Regions from separate parts of the Paenibacillus sp. ALE3 genome, predicted to be linked through region 1. Evidence: riboswitches for the same ligand, from Rfam matches in the RefSeq annotation. Region 1 holds a riboswitch; each other region holds the start of a gene.
What was found. Region 1 has a riboswitch for cobalamin ahead of metE (5-methyltetrahydropteroyltriglutamate--homocysteine S-methyltransferase). Riboswitches for the same ligand answer to the same signal wherever they lie in the genome.
Positions count from the first base shown of each region.

Region 2: it holds a riboswitch for cobalamin, as region 1 does, so the genes downstream of both, ACXHJ2_RS16245 (ABC transporter substrate-binding protein) here and metE (5-methyltetrahydropteroyltriglutamate--homocysteine S-methyltransferase) in region 1, are expected to answer to the same signal.
Region 3: it holds a riboswitch for cobalamin, as region 1 does, so the genes downstream of both, ACXHJ2_RS24900 (ABC transporter substrate-binding protein) here and metE (5-methyltetrahydropteroyltriglutamate--homocysteine S-methyltransferase) in region 1, are expected to answer to the same signal.

Region 1 is NZ_CM134214.1:5,728,763-5,733,219, reverse strand. Features, by position in the region: gene ACXHJ2_RS25795 (anaerobic ribonucleoside triphosphate reductase) at 1-424, shown strand, start outside; gene nrdG (anaerobic ribonucleoside-triphosphate reductase activating protein) at 421-918, shown strand; cobalamin riboswitch at 1,108-1,303, shown strand; gene metE (5-methyltetrahydropteroyltriglutamate--homocysteine S-methyltransferase) at 1,462-3,780, shown strand; gene ACXHJ2_RS25780 (DUF6985 domain-containing protein) at 3,869-4,402, opposite strand.
Region 2 is NZ_CM134214.1:3,661,443-3,665,899, forward strand. Features, by position in the region: gene ACXHJ2_RS16235 (ABC transporter ATP-binding protein) at 1-585, opposite strand, end outside; gene ACXHJ2_RS16240 (FecCD family ABC transporter permease) at 582-1,628, opposite strand; gene ACXHJ2_RS16245 (ABC transporter substrate-binding protein) at 1,625-2,632, opposite strand; cobalamin riboswitch at 2,840-3,053, opposite strand; gene ACXHJ2_RS16250 (histidine phosphatase family protein) at 3,150-3,902, opposite strand; gene cbiB (adenosylcobinamide-phosphate synthase CbiB) at 3,917-4,457, opposite strand, start outside.
Region 3 is NZ_CM134214.1:5,529,977-5,534,433, forward strand. Features, by position in the region: gene ACXHJ2_RS24890 (hypothetical protein) at 1-528, opposite strand, end outside; gene ACXHJ2_RS24895 (hypothetical protein) at 633-1,448, opposite strand; cobalamin riboswitch at 2,214-2,417, shown strand; gene ACXHJ2_RS24900 (ABC transporter substrate-binding protein) at 2,637-4,220, shown strand; gene nikB (nickel ABC transporter permease) at 4,236-4,457, shown strand, end outside.

The sequences.
Region 1 (4,457 bases):
TCCTGAAGTAAATGACCGGGAATATTACACGAATTCCTTTCATATTCCGGTGTATTACAAGCTTCCCGCTGCACGTAAAATCAGCTTGGAGGCTCCGTTCCATAATCTATGTAATGCGGGTGCAATTTCATACATTGAGCTGGACGGTAATGCACGGAATAACCCGGATGCATTTCTTAAAATTGTTCAGTACGCACTTCAACAGAACATCGGCTACTTTTCCATCAACCATCCGGTAGATCGTTGTACGGAATGCGGCTATGAAGGAATTATCGGGACAAGCTGTCCTCAATGCGGCACAGATGAGGAGCACACGCACTTTCAGCGTTTACGTCGGGTAACCGGATATCTGACAGGAGATTATACCGTTCGTTTTAATGCTGCCAAGCAAGCCGAAGTTCGCGACCGGGTGAAGCATAAGTGAATTTGTGCGGCTATATTCCGGAATCTCTGAATGAAGGATACGGCCTGCGCACCGTCGTATTCATTAGCGGTTGCCGCCATGCCTGTCCCGGCTGTTTTAATCCAGCTTCGTGGAACTTCCGCGCAGGGGAGCCATTCACGCCTGAGCGTCAACAGGAGGTTATCCGTGATATCATGGATAACCCGCTGTTGGACGGACTGACTCTCTGCGGGGGAGACCCTTTTTTCTCAGCAGCAGAATGCTCGCAATTTGTACGTGACTTCCGCGCGGCTTGTCCCGACCGAACCGTATGGGCCTATACAGGCTTTGTTTACGAGGATCTGCTCATGGATCCGGAACGACAGGAGCTAGCTCTTTTGTGTGACGTGATTGTAGATGGCCGTTTTGTTGAACAGCAAAAAGATCTGACCCTCCCCTTTCGGGGCAGCCGTAATCAGCGCCTGGTAGATGTCAAAGCCAGTACTCGAGCAGGTTACACCGTTTCATTGACTTAAAGGCGATGTTCTACTTAGCAAGATGCTATACAAAAGACAAGTCCCCCACGATGGGTTGGGATTGTCTTTTTTGCATATAACTAACAGATTCCACTCCAGTTTCTATTACTGTTTCTATTGCACATCCTGTGAGTTTCACTTATGATGGTGAACAAGTATACGAGTGCATAATTATTCGTCATACCTTAATCGCATAGCCTGGAAATAGGTGTCTGTTCTATTCAGATCAGACTTAAAAGGGAAGCCGGTGCAAATCCGGGACGGTCCCGCCACTGTAAACGGGGAATGTTCAGCTACTCATACACCCACTGGTCCAAAGACCGGGAAGGGATGCTGAACGTCATGATCCGCAAGTCAGGAGACCTGCCTATTTTAACAACATCGCAGTACCTACGGAAGATAGGGAGGTGTTAAGAGCAGTCGCCGTATTTTTGAATTTTAATCGCGGAGGCATTCTTTCCCCTACTCATTTTTAGCCTTGGGGACAGAATGCCTTTTTTGGTACGTAAAAATAAACTGGCTACCAGTTAGGAGGAAACCTACATGTCCATTAACGAACGATCTGCATTGTCGGGTTTGATTAGCAGTAATCTGGGTTATCCGCGTATTGGTGGGAACCGGGAATGGAAGAAAGCACTGGAGCGCTTCTGGCAGGGTAGTATTGACGAAAGCGAACTGCATAGTGAGATGAAAAGATTGCGTCTGGAGCATCTGAGCAAGCAACGTGACAAAGGGATTGATCGCATTCCTGTCGGAGACTTCTCCTATTACGATCACGTGCTGGATACATCCGTGATGTTTGGTCTCGTCCCCGAACGCTTCAACTATCGTTTTACAGGTCCAGTTCCTCTATCTGTGTATTTCGGGATCGCACGTGGGCAGAAGGGAGCTACTGCCAGTGAAATGACCAAATGGATGAATACCAATTACCACTACATCGTTCCCGAATTGGCGAACGCGGCTCCGGTGCTCACTGAAAACAAACCATTACTAGCTTATCGTGAAGCAAAGCAGGAGCTAGGCATTGAAGGTAAACCGGTTCTCATCGGTCCCTATTCATTTGTTGTTTTATCCAAAGGCTATGATCGTAAGGATCTCGCTTCTATTATACGAACCTTCCAGCCTTTATACGCCCGAGTCTTGTCAGAGCTAGCAGCAGAAGGCGTTCAATGGGTCCAAATCGATGAACCTGTCCTGACCACCTCATTCCCGGCAGAGGATCTGGAGATTATTCAGGAGGTCTATGAAGCTTTGACCCAAGCTGCACCCTCGTTGAACATCATGCTGCAAACCTACTTTGGCAGCCTGGACCATTATGAGCGTCTGACTGAACTTCCGGTACAGGGACTGGGTCTTGATTTTGTATACGATGATGGCGAAAATCTTCAGCATATATGCCAGCATGGCTTCCCTAAAGGGAAAACGCTGGGTGCTGGTGTCATTGACGGACGCAATATCTGGCGCAGCGACCTGAATGCCGTGGCTGCACTGTTGGACCAGTTAGCAGAACAGACCACTGCCGCACAGCTTATCGTACAGCCATCGTGCAGTCTGCTGCATGTGCCGGTCAGTCTGGACGCAGAGCATAAGCTGGACCAAGAACTGGTGCATGCACTAGCCTTTGCCGATGAAAAGCTGGATGAAATCGCAGGCTTGACGGCTGCACTTGGCAAGCACGATCCATCCGCACTTGCCAAGCTTGAGCAAAGTTCGGATGCGGTAGCCCGCTTCAACCGCTCCGCGGCAAGGGTACAGACAGCTGCCGATTTGGCCGACCTGCTGGCAAAAGAGCCACTGTCACGCAGCGTTCCTTTCGCCGAGCGCCGGGTGATTCAGCAAAATAGGCTGAAGTTGCCCCCACTACCTACGACGACCATCGGCAGCTTCCCGCAAACTGCTGAGGTCCGCAAGGCCCGTCTGCACTATCGCAAAGGAGAATGGTCTGCCGAGCAATATCGGACATTCATCCAACAGCAGATCAAGGAATGGATTGATATCCAAGAGGACATTGGCATAGATGTGCTTGTACATGGGGAATTTGAACGGACCGACATGGTTGAATTTTTTGGCGAAAAGCTGAAAGGCTTTGCTTTTACACAAAACGGGTGGGTGCAGTCCTACGGCTCCCGCTGTGTTAAACCGCCGATCATTTACGGAGATGTGTCGTTCGATCAACCTATGACCGTGGAAGAGACGGCATTTGCTCAGTCGTTAACCTCCAAGCCAGTTAAAGGGATGCTTACAGGCCCTGTGACCATTTTGAACTGGTCCTTTGAACGTAATGATATTCCACGCAGGCAAGTAGCTTTGCAGTTAGCTCTGGCATTACGGGCAGAGGTAGAGGCACTCGAACAAGCGGGTATTAGCATGATTCAGGTGGATGAACCCGCAATTCGTGAAGGGCTTCCGTTGAAAAAAGAACAACAGCAGGCCTATCTGGATTGGGCTGTTCAAGCCTTCCTTGTGACCACGGCCACCGCTCAGCCTGCGACCCAAATCCATACACACATGTGCTATTCCGAATTCCAGGATATGATCCAGTCCATTTCAGACATGGATGCCGACGTGATTTCTATTGAAACCTCTCGTAGCCACGGAGAACTGATTGTTAGCTTTGAGGATCAGGTTTACGACAAAGGCATCGGTCTGGGTGTATACGATATCCACAGTCCGCGCATTCCTGATGTATCAGAAATGCTAAGCATGATTCAGCGTACCTTGCGCGTACTGCCATCAGATTTGTTCTGGGTTAATCCAGACTGTGGGCTGAAAACCCGTACCAAGGAAGAATCTGTTGCCGCATTGCGGCAAATGGTACAGGCGGCTCAAGCAGCCCGTGCCGTGCTGTCTGTATCCAACTAATATTTTTACCGTATCCAATCGCGTCATCATGTCCACCATATCCTATTCCCTTTCGGTCTTTCTATTAGAGACCGGAAGGGGGTTTTATTTATTCCAAGTCATATAATGTATATGCACCTTGAATATGCTCGATTTTTATCTGCTTCAGATGTACACCTAAGCCATGCTCTCGATCCCAGGAGCAACTAAAATTCAAATATAGTTCATCCTTTTCCGATGAGTCGGAAATCAGTATAGATATAAGCTGCATTCGATCCAGCAATTGCTCTGGTCGCTCCACATAAGGCGCATATTCATTAGGGTCCTCTCCCCATGAGCTGTATGCCTTCCGATACTTTTCCACTATGTCTACATAATAATGGTGTATGGACTCCAACACTTGAGGATGGATCTCTGACGAACATGCCATATACGTCTCCCATGTCTTTTTTTGCAGCTCTGTAGGTTCTTCTATAGTCTGTGCCTGTTCTTCAGAGTCGGCTCCCACGATAAATTCAGCTTCTACCTCCGATGGCTGCCCGCAAAAATCAAGATGTACCACACCACGTAGTACAACCTCCTCCGACACATCCCAAGTCTCATCATCCTGTTCCAATTCCCTATACCAGTGTTTCCAGTCCATCCTTTATCCACCTCTTCATCATAGGTAATCTTTAACTCTATTGAACACTTTACAA
Region 2 (4,457 bases), 2.1 Mb from region 1:
TGCCAGCAACTCCATAAATTCAAGCTGATAGCGCAAATCCAGATAGGTCGTAGGTTCGTCCAGCAGCAATACCTGTGGCTCCTGTACCATCACCTTTGCTAATGCTACACGCTGTCGCTGTCCCCCACTCAAGCGGTCCAATGTTCTGTCGGCCAGTGAAGTAAGACTCAATCGCGCTAGGACCCGATCCGTAATCGCCTCCACATCAACTCCCTTTTCCCTGCCTAGCCAGTCCTGATGAGGAAACCGTCCCATTTCTATAACTTCCCTGACGGTGTATCCCACTGGGGGAATTCCCTCCTGCTGGAGTACGGCTACAAGTTGGGAAAGCTCTTTTCTGCTGTAGCTACCGACCTTTTTACCATAGATATGAACACTTCCAGAAGTCGGCTGATCTACGCCAGAAAGCAGATGCAGCAACGTCGATTTTCCACTCCCATTCGGACCAATGATCCCCCACCAAGCTCCTTCGTCTACGTTCCAGCTAATATTCTTCAACACATGGAACTCTCCATAAGCACGGGTCAGGCCTGCTACCTCTAGCGCCCGATCATACACCTTCTGTGATTCACTTTGTTTGGTCACAACAGATCCCCCCTGCGTAGCTTCTTGTTCCGGTACAGGAGATACGCGAAGAACGGCGCCCCAACAAAGGCCGTCATAACGCCCAGAGGAATTTCCGTTGGGGCCAACAACGTGCGAGCCGCCGTATCTGCCCAAGCCATAAAAATAGCTCCACCCAGTGCAGATAACGGAACAATCATCCGGTAATCGGGACCTGCCATCAGACGAATGATATGAGGCACAACAAGTCCAACAAAGCCAATGACTCCACATACCGAGACAGCGGCAGCTGTCAGCAAGGTAGATATGATTAGGACAGATAGCTTCGTCGCATCTACATGAACCCCCATATGAGCCGCTTGACGTTCTCCCAAAGCCAGAATATTCAGCACCCGTGCCCGGTTCCATAGAAACACCAGCCCAACGATCACGTAAGGTAAAAGAATTCCCGTATATGACCAACCGCGCAGACTGAGACTTCCCAGCGTCCAGTACAATATTTCATTGACTGTTTCCTTCGACATGGCTGCCAGAAAAGAAACAATGGCTCCCCCAAAAAATTGCATCACCACACCTGATAAAATGAGGCTTTGGGTCGGAATTTTCCCACCTTCACGCGCCAACGTCAACACCATCCACAGCGTCAGCATGCCGGTTATAAATGCAACTAGCGGAAGTGTCCATATACCCACAAATGAAAATTGAAGCCCCCAATAAATCAGTACTGCTGCTCCGACCGAAGCTCCCGAGGATACCCCAAGGGTATACGGATCAGCCAAGGGATTACGCAACACACCCTGAAATCCGGCTCCCGCCAGCGCCAGCGCTGCTCCAACCAACATTCCCAGTAACACCCGTGGCAATCTGACCTTCAAAATGATCTGCTCTGAGGATGTATTCCAATCCGGTGTAAACGTATCACCTAACCACGGTAGGTGGTTGATCAAAATACCTGTGATCTGGCTGACCGGAAGACTGACCGAGCCGATGCCAAGACAGAGTAGCAGCGTCAGCAGCAGCAAGACAAGACCTGGCCCCCCAAAACCGATCAGTCTACGGTTCATTTGAAAATTTCAGGGTACACGCCCTTAGCCACTTCCTTGAGCCCTTCCGTTACGCGTGGCCCCGGACGACTGATCAAATTATCATCCACGGCAAATACACGATGGTTACGAACAGCCGATATTTGATCCCATCCACTGCGAGCTTTTATGATATCGCCGAGGGTCTGGCCTGTTTTATCATCCTTCACACTTTTGCTGTACAAAATCACGTCAGGGTTGGCAGCTATAATATTTTCCTCACTGATTTGGTACCAGCCCTTCTGCGTGGCACCCACGTTTTCGCCGCCCGCCAATGTGATCAGTTCATCCATAAATTCGCCCTTACCCACTGTCCAGCCTGGTGAAAATTCGACGTATACCCGTAGCTTCTGCCCTTTTCCGATATTTTTAACTCCTTCTTTCACTTCCGCTACATCTGCTCTCATCTTGTCAGTCACCGCTCTCGCTTCTTTCTGATGATCGGTGATTTTCCCATACAATTCGATGTTAGCTATGACATCTTCAACTGTTTTCGGTTCTGTTTTAAAAATCATAATCCCCATGTCACGCAGCTTAGTCGTAGCCTGTTCACTAAGTGAAATTCCTGCAAAAACAACTTCCGGGTTCGCAGCAATGATCGCCTCTTCGTTCGGTTTCATAATACCGCCCACTTTAGGCTTTTTCGTAGCTGCCTCTGGGTAATCAGAGTAGTCGGATACACCAACAATTTCCTTATCCAGTCCGATAGCGAACAGCGCTTCAGTTTCTGCCGGGGAGACGGAAACAATCTTGTCCGGTGCTTTTTTGAATGTAAATTCCTGTCCTGTTGCATCCTTAACCGTTAGCGGGTAAACCGTTTTGCCCGGAGGCTCTTGTGCGGTTACAGTCTGTCCCGGCTGCTGTGAAGAAGCTTGGCCCTCTTTATTTTCTACATTTTTTCCATTCGCGCCACATGCACTCAGTACAACTGCCAATATCAGCGCCAATAGACCTGTTGTCCATACCTTTATTTTCTTTCCTGCCATGATTTGCACCCCTTCATACAAAAATCGTTAAGAGCGTTACTTGAACATCATCCGTATTTCCTCATTCCAGCCTTCTTTTCCTATCAAAAACCCCCGCATCCTCATTTCAGGACACAGGGGTCACGTTAGCACAGATTGTGCGCAGGCGGGCAGCTTCCTTCCGCATGGACAGTCACTGCGAACACGTCATCCTTTCCTCGAAGGATTATGGTGACAGGCGGACGGGCAGGTATCCTGACTTATGGAAGAGGCAGCCCTGATATTCTTTCATATGCTTGGCGGCACATGTAACAGGGCTAATAGGCATGTTTCCATTTACAGTGGCGGGACCGTGTCGGACTCACACCGACTTCCCTTTTAACAACGCAATAAAGGAAAGCAAGTTCCTCACATAGCGCCGACCTCGTCTGCTGGATATTTGATGTAGTGGTAGTCAAGCCGTTCTTTTACTTGATGATTATAGGTTAAAAAGAGTTAGCTTACAACCCAAACAGTCGCTTTATTCGCCTTGTTTAACCTAATGAGAAAGCAATCTTGCTATACAATTGTGCGGTCCTGTCAACCTTAACTGAATCATAAACGCTTCTCCCGGCTTCGGATTCAGACTCCAAAAATCATGGCCAGGCATAAGCATACAAGCCAACTGACGAATTACACCACCATGCGTGACAATCAAGACAGAGGGCGGCGTAGCATTCGACTTCATTGGCTGAACCTCCAAAGCAATGCGCCACGCAAACAAAGAGTCGAGGAATTCACGCAGACGATTCACAAAATGAATCCAAGGCTCTCCTCCAGGTGGGGTGAATTGTTGCGGCTCATCAATCCAAGCGCGATACAACGCCACATCCTTAAGCATGTCATACGTTTTTCCATCCCACTCACCAAAGTGAAGTTCTCGCAGACGTGGTTCCATGATAGGAGGCTTAGCAGAGAGGGAACATTCAGACGTCAATGCTGACTCCGGCAAAATGATCTGCAAGGTCTGGCGACATCGCATTAAGTCGCTGCAATAGATTCGAGCAAAGGAATGTCCCTGCAATTTTTTCTGTAAAGTCTTTAACTCCTGCTCTGCTCCCGACAGTAAACCCAAGTCGGCATGTCCCAGATATCGACGTTCCTTATTCCATAAGGTCGTGCCATGACGAACTAGCACGAGCTCCATGTCCCACTGCAGATCTTCTTTAGCATCATTCGGCTTACTAACCTGTTGTGAGTTCGGACTTGGTGCACTTTCTCGCACTCTTTTTCCTTCTGTATCTTGTTTCAAAATCGTGTCACTCCTCACTGCATCCATCCCAAGGCAAAACACCCTGCAGCTCCCATCAAACATAACCCTACAAACATAGTGGATACGGCGAACATCAGCCGGATCGTATGCCGGATATCCTTCGACTCCAGCGGTCGTATCCCTTCGCCCATATATGCCCGAAAGGAGCGTATGCCGTGATACACATTATAGCCACCGAGACGAATCCCTAGGGCACCTGCCACCGCTGATTCGGGAAATCCGCTATTTGGGCTTGGATGCAGACGGGCATCCCGCTTGATTGTCCGCCAGCTTCTTGCAGTATCCAGCCGATACAACCACGACGCTATCACTAGCATAACTGCTGTCATGCGAGCCGGAATGTAGTTAGCTACATCATCTAGCCGTGCCGAGGCCCAGCCTAAATGCAGGTACTTTTCATTTTTGTAGCCAACCATTGAATCGAGCGTGTTTACGGCACGATATGCCAGTGCCAAGGGTGCTCCCCCGATCAGGGCATAAAAAAGCGGGGAAATAATGGCGTCCACGATATTTTCAGCGACCGTTTCGACGGTA
Region 3 (4,457 bases), 200 kb from region 1:
AAACTGCATGGTATGAGTCGATTTATCGTAGAAAATTGTTTTAAGTGTACTTTCTCCTTTTTTAACTGCAGCTAGGACAAGTGGACCTTCTAGAGTAGTTGGTACTATGCGATTAATGGCAAATAAATTATTGGATAATTGTTCGGTTTTTTTTGAATTTAAATCGTATGAAAATAGTTGGTCTCCCTTATCATCCACATCAGCAGAGTAATAAATTTTGTGATCAGGTAAGTACACCACAGAAAGTGGGTATTGGGAGGTATAGGGTACGTCGGCCAGCTTGGTCATTTTCTTACTGCTCAAGTCGTAAGTCATAACTCGCATAACCATGCCTTGATCTGTGTTCTTCCCATTCACATACTCTGTATAAGTCATGGATAGATATTGACCTTGTTCGACTGGAGCTGACTTTTTGCCTGATTGGATTTGTTTGGTTGGAGTTGATGGAGTAGAAGCTGGAGAGCAGGAAGGTAACAGAGTTAGAACAACCAAGGAAAGTATAAAAATACGATAGGTGCTTGTTTTCAAAAGGAAACATCCTTTCTAAAGATGAGAGATTTACCAAATCAAATATGATAAATAAAACAGGGAAGGACAGGGCAGTAGCCCTATCCTTGTTTCATCTGAAGATATTAAAACGAATAAAAATATCTTCCGGAAAATGAGAGAGACGAGCTCCATGTTAAGCCTAAATCCTGTACGCCTGTTTTCCAAATATCAATGACTGCATCTGGAAGGCTTCCATTATCGGCCTTAGTGAAATCATGTACATTGTTGTTGTCAATATTTCTTACAGAGATTCTTGTTCCAAACTCCGGGTTATCAATAGCCCCTTTCGTTGCACAATCGCCTCTTTTGAGTGTGTTGGAATTCTCACCTGTAGAGTCCGTAAAGTTTGTTCCTCTTCCCGTGCCTTGAACCTTGCCGCTTGATGTGCCAGTGATGACAATTTCATTATTATGTGCTCCGTATGTATAAGTCCCTGGTGCTTTGCGTGTTCCGCGTGGTAGTGCCTGAAGTGTGACATTATTAGTAGTAATCGTATTTTCCTTTTGATCAGGCAAGATAATATCTTTGATGTAACCTTCACCATCATAAATTACTTTTAAACCAGGCTGGGGGTCAGGGTTGTCAATATGATATACCGGTAGTGACTTGGCTTCTTCTTTGATTTCCTTAATAAGTGCTTCTTCTTTCTCTAGCTCAATTTGTTGTTCAGCAGTAAGTGGGGCAATAGCAGCTAGAGATTTTTGTGGTTCAGGTACTGGGGTTCCCTTTTCTAGTACAACCATATTATTGTTCTCATCATATTGGATGATTGTACCGGCCAACATCTGGTCAGGAATTTTCTCTCCTTTCTCAGCATGAGAGATTGCTGGACTGACGACTCCCCAAGAAATGAGTAACGTTGCAGCCAGAAAAGCTTGTGGTAGAAACTTCACTTTCATACAAAGCGCCTCCTTGAAAAATTTGTAAATCCATAGATAGCATAAATGAGCTTACATACTATGTCAACCTTTTAATGGTATATATGAATATAACTAGCCATATTTGCATTAGCAAAAGTTCATTAGTCTGATATATACGGCATTTAATGACATAACAGCAGAATTGATCGTCCATCAGGAATAAGAAGCGGAGGGATACCTCGAATAAATATTAGAAAATTGATATTGTACTAGATGAATTTGCTAAAGCGGTAGGAAGAGGCATAATATAACCCAGACTATGGATTTTGAATAGTGGTGGATGTTTCGGACCACGGTGCAGCTTCCCGAAAGGGGAGTGAGGCAAATGGTCACCTTGTATCGTGCTACGATGTGCTGGGTCGGAAATTTCGGAACAAGCGAAAACCCACCGCGTAATTAGGTTGGCCCCTAACGGTGGGTTTCGTTCGCATTAACATTCAGTTATGCAGCGCGCCGTGGTGGTGATCCACAGCCTTTCAAATCCTAGGAGTCTTGCCGTTGGCGCGGCGAAGGCTCTTTTTAGTATACGGATACGGTAGATATCTCTATACCTAATTTTAGCACGTGAATTGCGTGCATGCAATGAATAGTCACAGCCTTGATTCTCATCGTATCATTCAAATTTAAAATATTACGCTGCATTTGTTGACAAGCCAGTAGCAACAAAATAAGATAATCCTAATTCGTAATAAAAAGGAATAAAGGAAGAAAACAGGTGTGAGCCGGACAACTCTATATACGAGGTTTTGTTGAGACGATGTAGATAGTTGTTGAGCGTGTTCACTTAAAAGGGAAGTTCGGTAGATTCCGACACGGACCCGCCACTGTATACAGGCATCAGCAGGGTACTGCTGGAGCTTTCAGAATAGCCACTGGAACTGTGAGGAACCGGGAAGGCCTGAAAGATAAGCCTGGAGTCAGGAGACCTGCCTGTTTTGACATCACTGTCAGACCCACGGGATGCTGGGGAGGTGGTTAGGCGTGCTGCATACGGAATGTCTGAAACCGATCTGATCCCTTCTATGTTTTTGGAGTTGGCTTTGAGGTGAGTTTTGACATTTTATAATGAAAGCATTTCTGACTGCTGGTCAAGTGGTTGGGAATGCTTTTTTCGCGCTTTGCGTTAGGTTTATACGATATTTTACAAGATAGAGGAGGAAATGTGGGATGATAGGCAATCGTAATAGGCGTTCATGGTTCATATGTACAGGATTGCTGCTGCTGATGGCAGTTATGGCTCTTTCGGGATGCGGCACAGCCACGAAGACGGAGGATAGCTCAGGCAAGGGTGAGAATACGCCTGCACAACAGACTCCAGCAGGTAAAAAGCTGGTGATGGCGTATACGTGGAAACCGTCAGGCGTCGATCCGCATGGAGACAATAGCTGGGATGTGATGCGTTCCGGTGCCGGTGAGACACTCATTCGTTTGAATGAAAAGTTGGAGCCTGTGGCTTGGCTAGCCAAGGAATGGAAGCACGACAGTCCTAACGTGTGGACGTTCAGCTTGCAGGATAGGGTCACTTTTCATGATGGAAAGAGTATGGATGCAGCAAGCGTAAAAGCATCTTTGCTGCGCTCTATCGAGAAAAGTCACCTGGCGAAGGATTTACTGGATGTGAAGTCCATTGATGTAAATGGCCCGCTGACGCTGAAAATCACGACAAACCAGCCGAATGCAGCGCTGGCATCCAATCTGGCTGATCCGTCAACGATCGTGCTGGATGTGGCATCCATGAAAGATGAGCAGAGCTACCCTGCAATGACAGGTGCTTTTAAAATCAAAGCCTTTAACAAGGATCAATCCTTGGTCGTAGAGCGTTATGACGGATATTGGGGCGAAAAGGCACGACTGGCTGAAGCAACGATGGAATTCATTACGGACGGTAATTCGCGCCTGATGGCGTTACAATCCGGTGAGGTGGATGTAGCGACGGATATTCCGGTAGATAACGCAGAGGTACTAAAAAAGAACGACAAGCTACAAGTGCTGTCGGCTCCGTCCTTGCGTACCCATATGATTGTGTACAACATGGAATCGCCTGTGTTCAAGGATGCGACCAACCGTAAGGTGGTGGACAGTCTGATTCCGCGCGCATCCATTGTGAGCGCCGTCATGAGGGGCTTCGGTACGGAAGCAAGCAGCCCGTTTCCGAGTATTCTTCCCTTCGGTAAGATTGAGCGTAAAGCATTGAACGGAACGACAGAGCAGTTGTTGACGAAGGATGGCTGGCAGAAGGATGCCCAAGGCACATGGTCCAAGCAGGGCAAGCCATTCGAGGTTACGCTGCTGACCTTCCCTCAGCGTCCGGAGCTATCCGTCATGGCTGAGGTGATTCAGAGCCAGTTGCTGAATGAGGGAATCCAGGTCAAGATTCGCAAGGTGGAAAATATCGACGAGGCGTTGACCAAAAACGATTGGGATTTTGCTATGTACAGCATGCTCACGGCCCATACAGGAGAACCGCAGTATTTTATGGACATGTTCTACTCCTCTACAAGTGAAGCTAATGTAAGCCGTTATGCTTCCAAACCGCTGGAGGATATTCTTCACAGCCTGAAGTTGGCAAAGGATACCGCACAGCGTAATGCGGTAACACTGCAAGCGCTGGATATCATCAATACAGACTTGCCGCAGTCGTTCATTGTACACCCTGACAATGTGTTTGGCGTGAAAAAAGGGGTAGATGGCTTTACGCCGCATCCGATCGAGTATTACTACATTACAGCGCAATCTGATATTGCGGAATAACGGGCTACGTATCCTATGATTCGTTTTATACTGGAACGTGTGGCGCAGCTGCCCATCATTGTATTCGTTGTATCCACGCTGACTTTTGTACTGATGAGGCTGGCCCCTGGTGACCCTGCCCTCATTTTGCTCACCGCGCATAATGTTCCTGCTTCTGGGGAGGCGCTGACCGCGCTGCGAAACGAACTGGGCTTGAATGAGCCGCTTCATATTCAATATGTGAACTGGCTGCGGGAT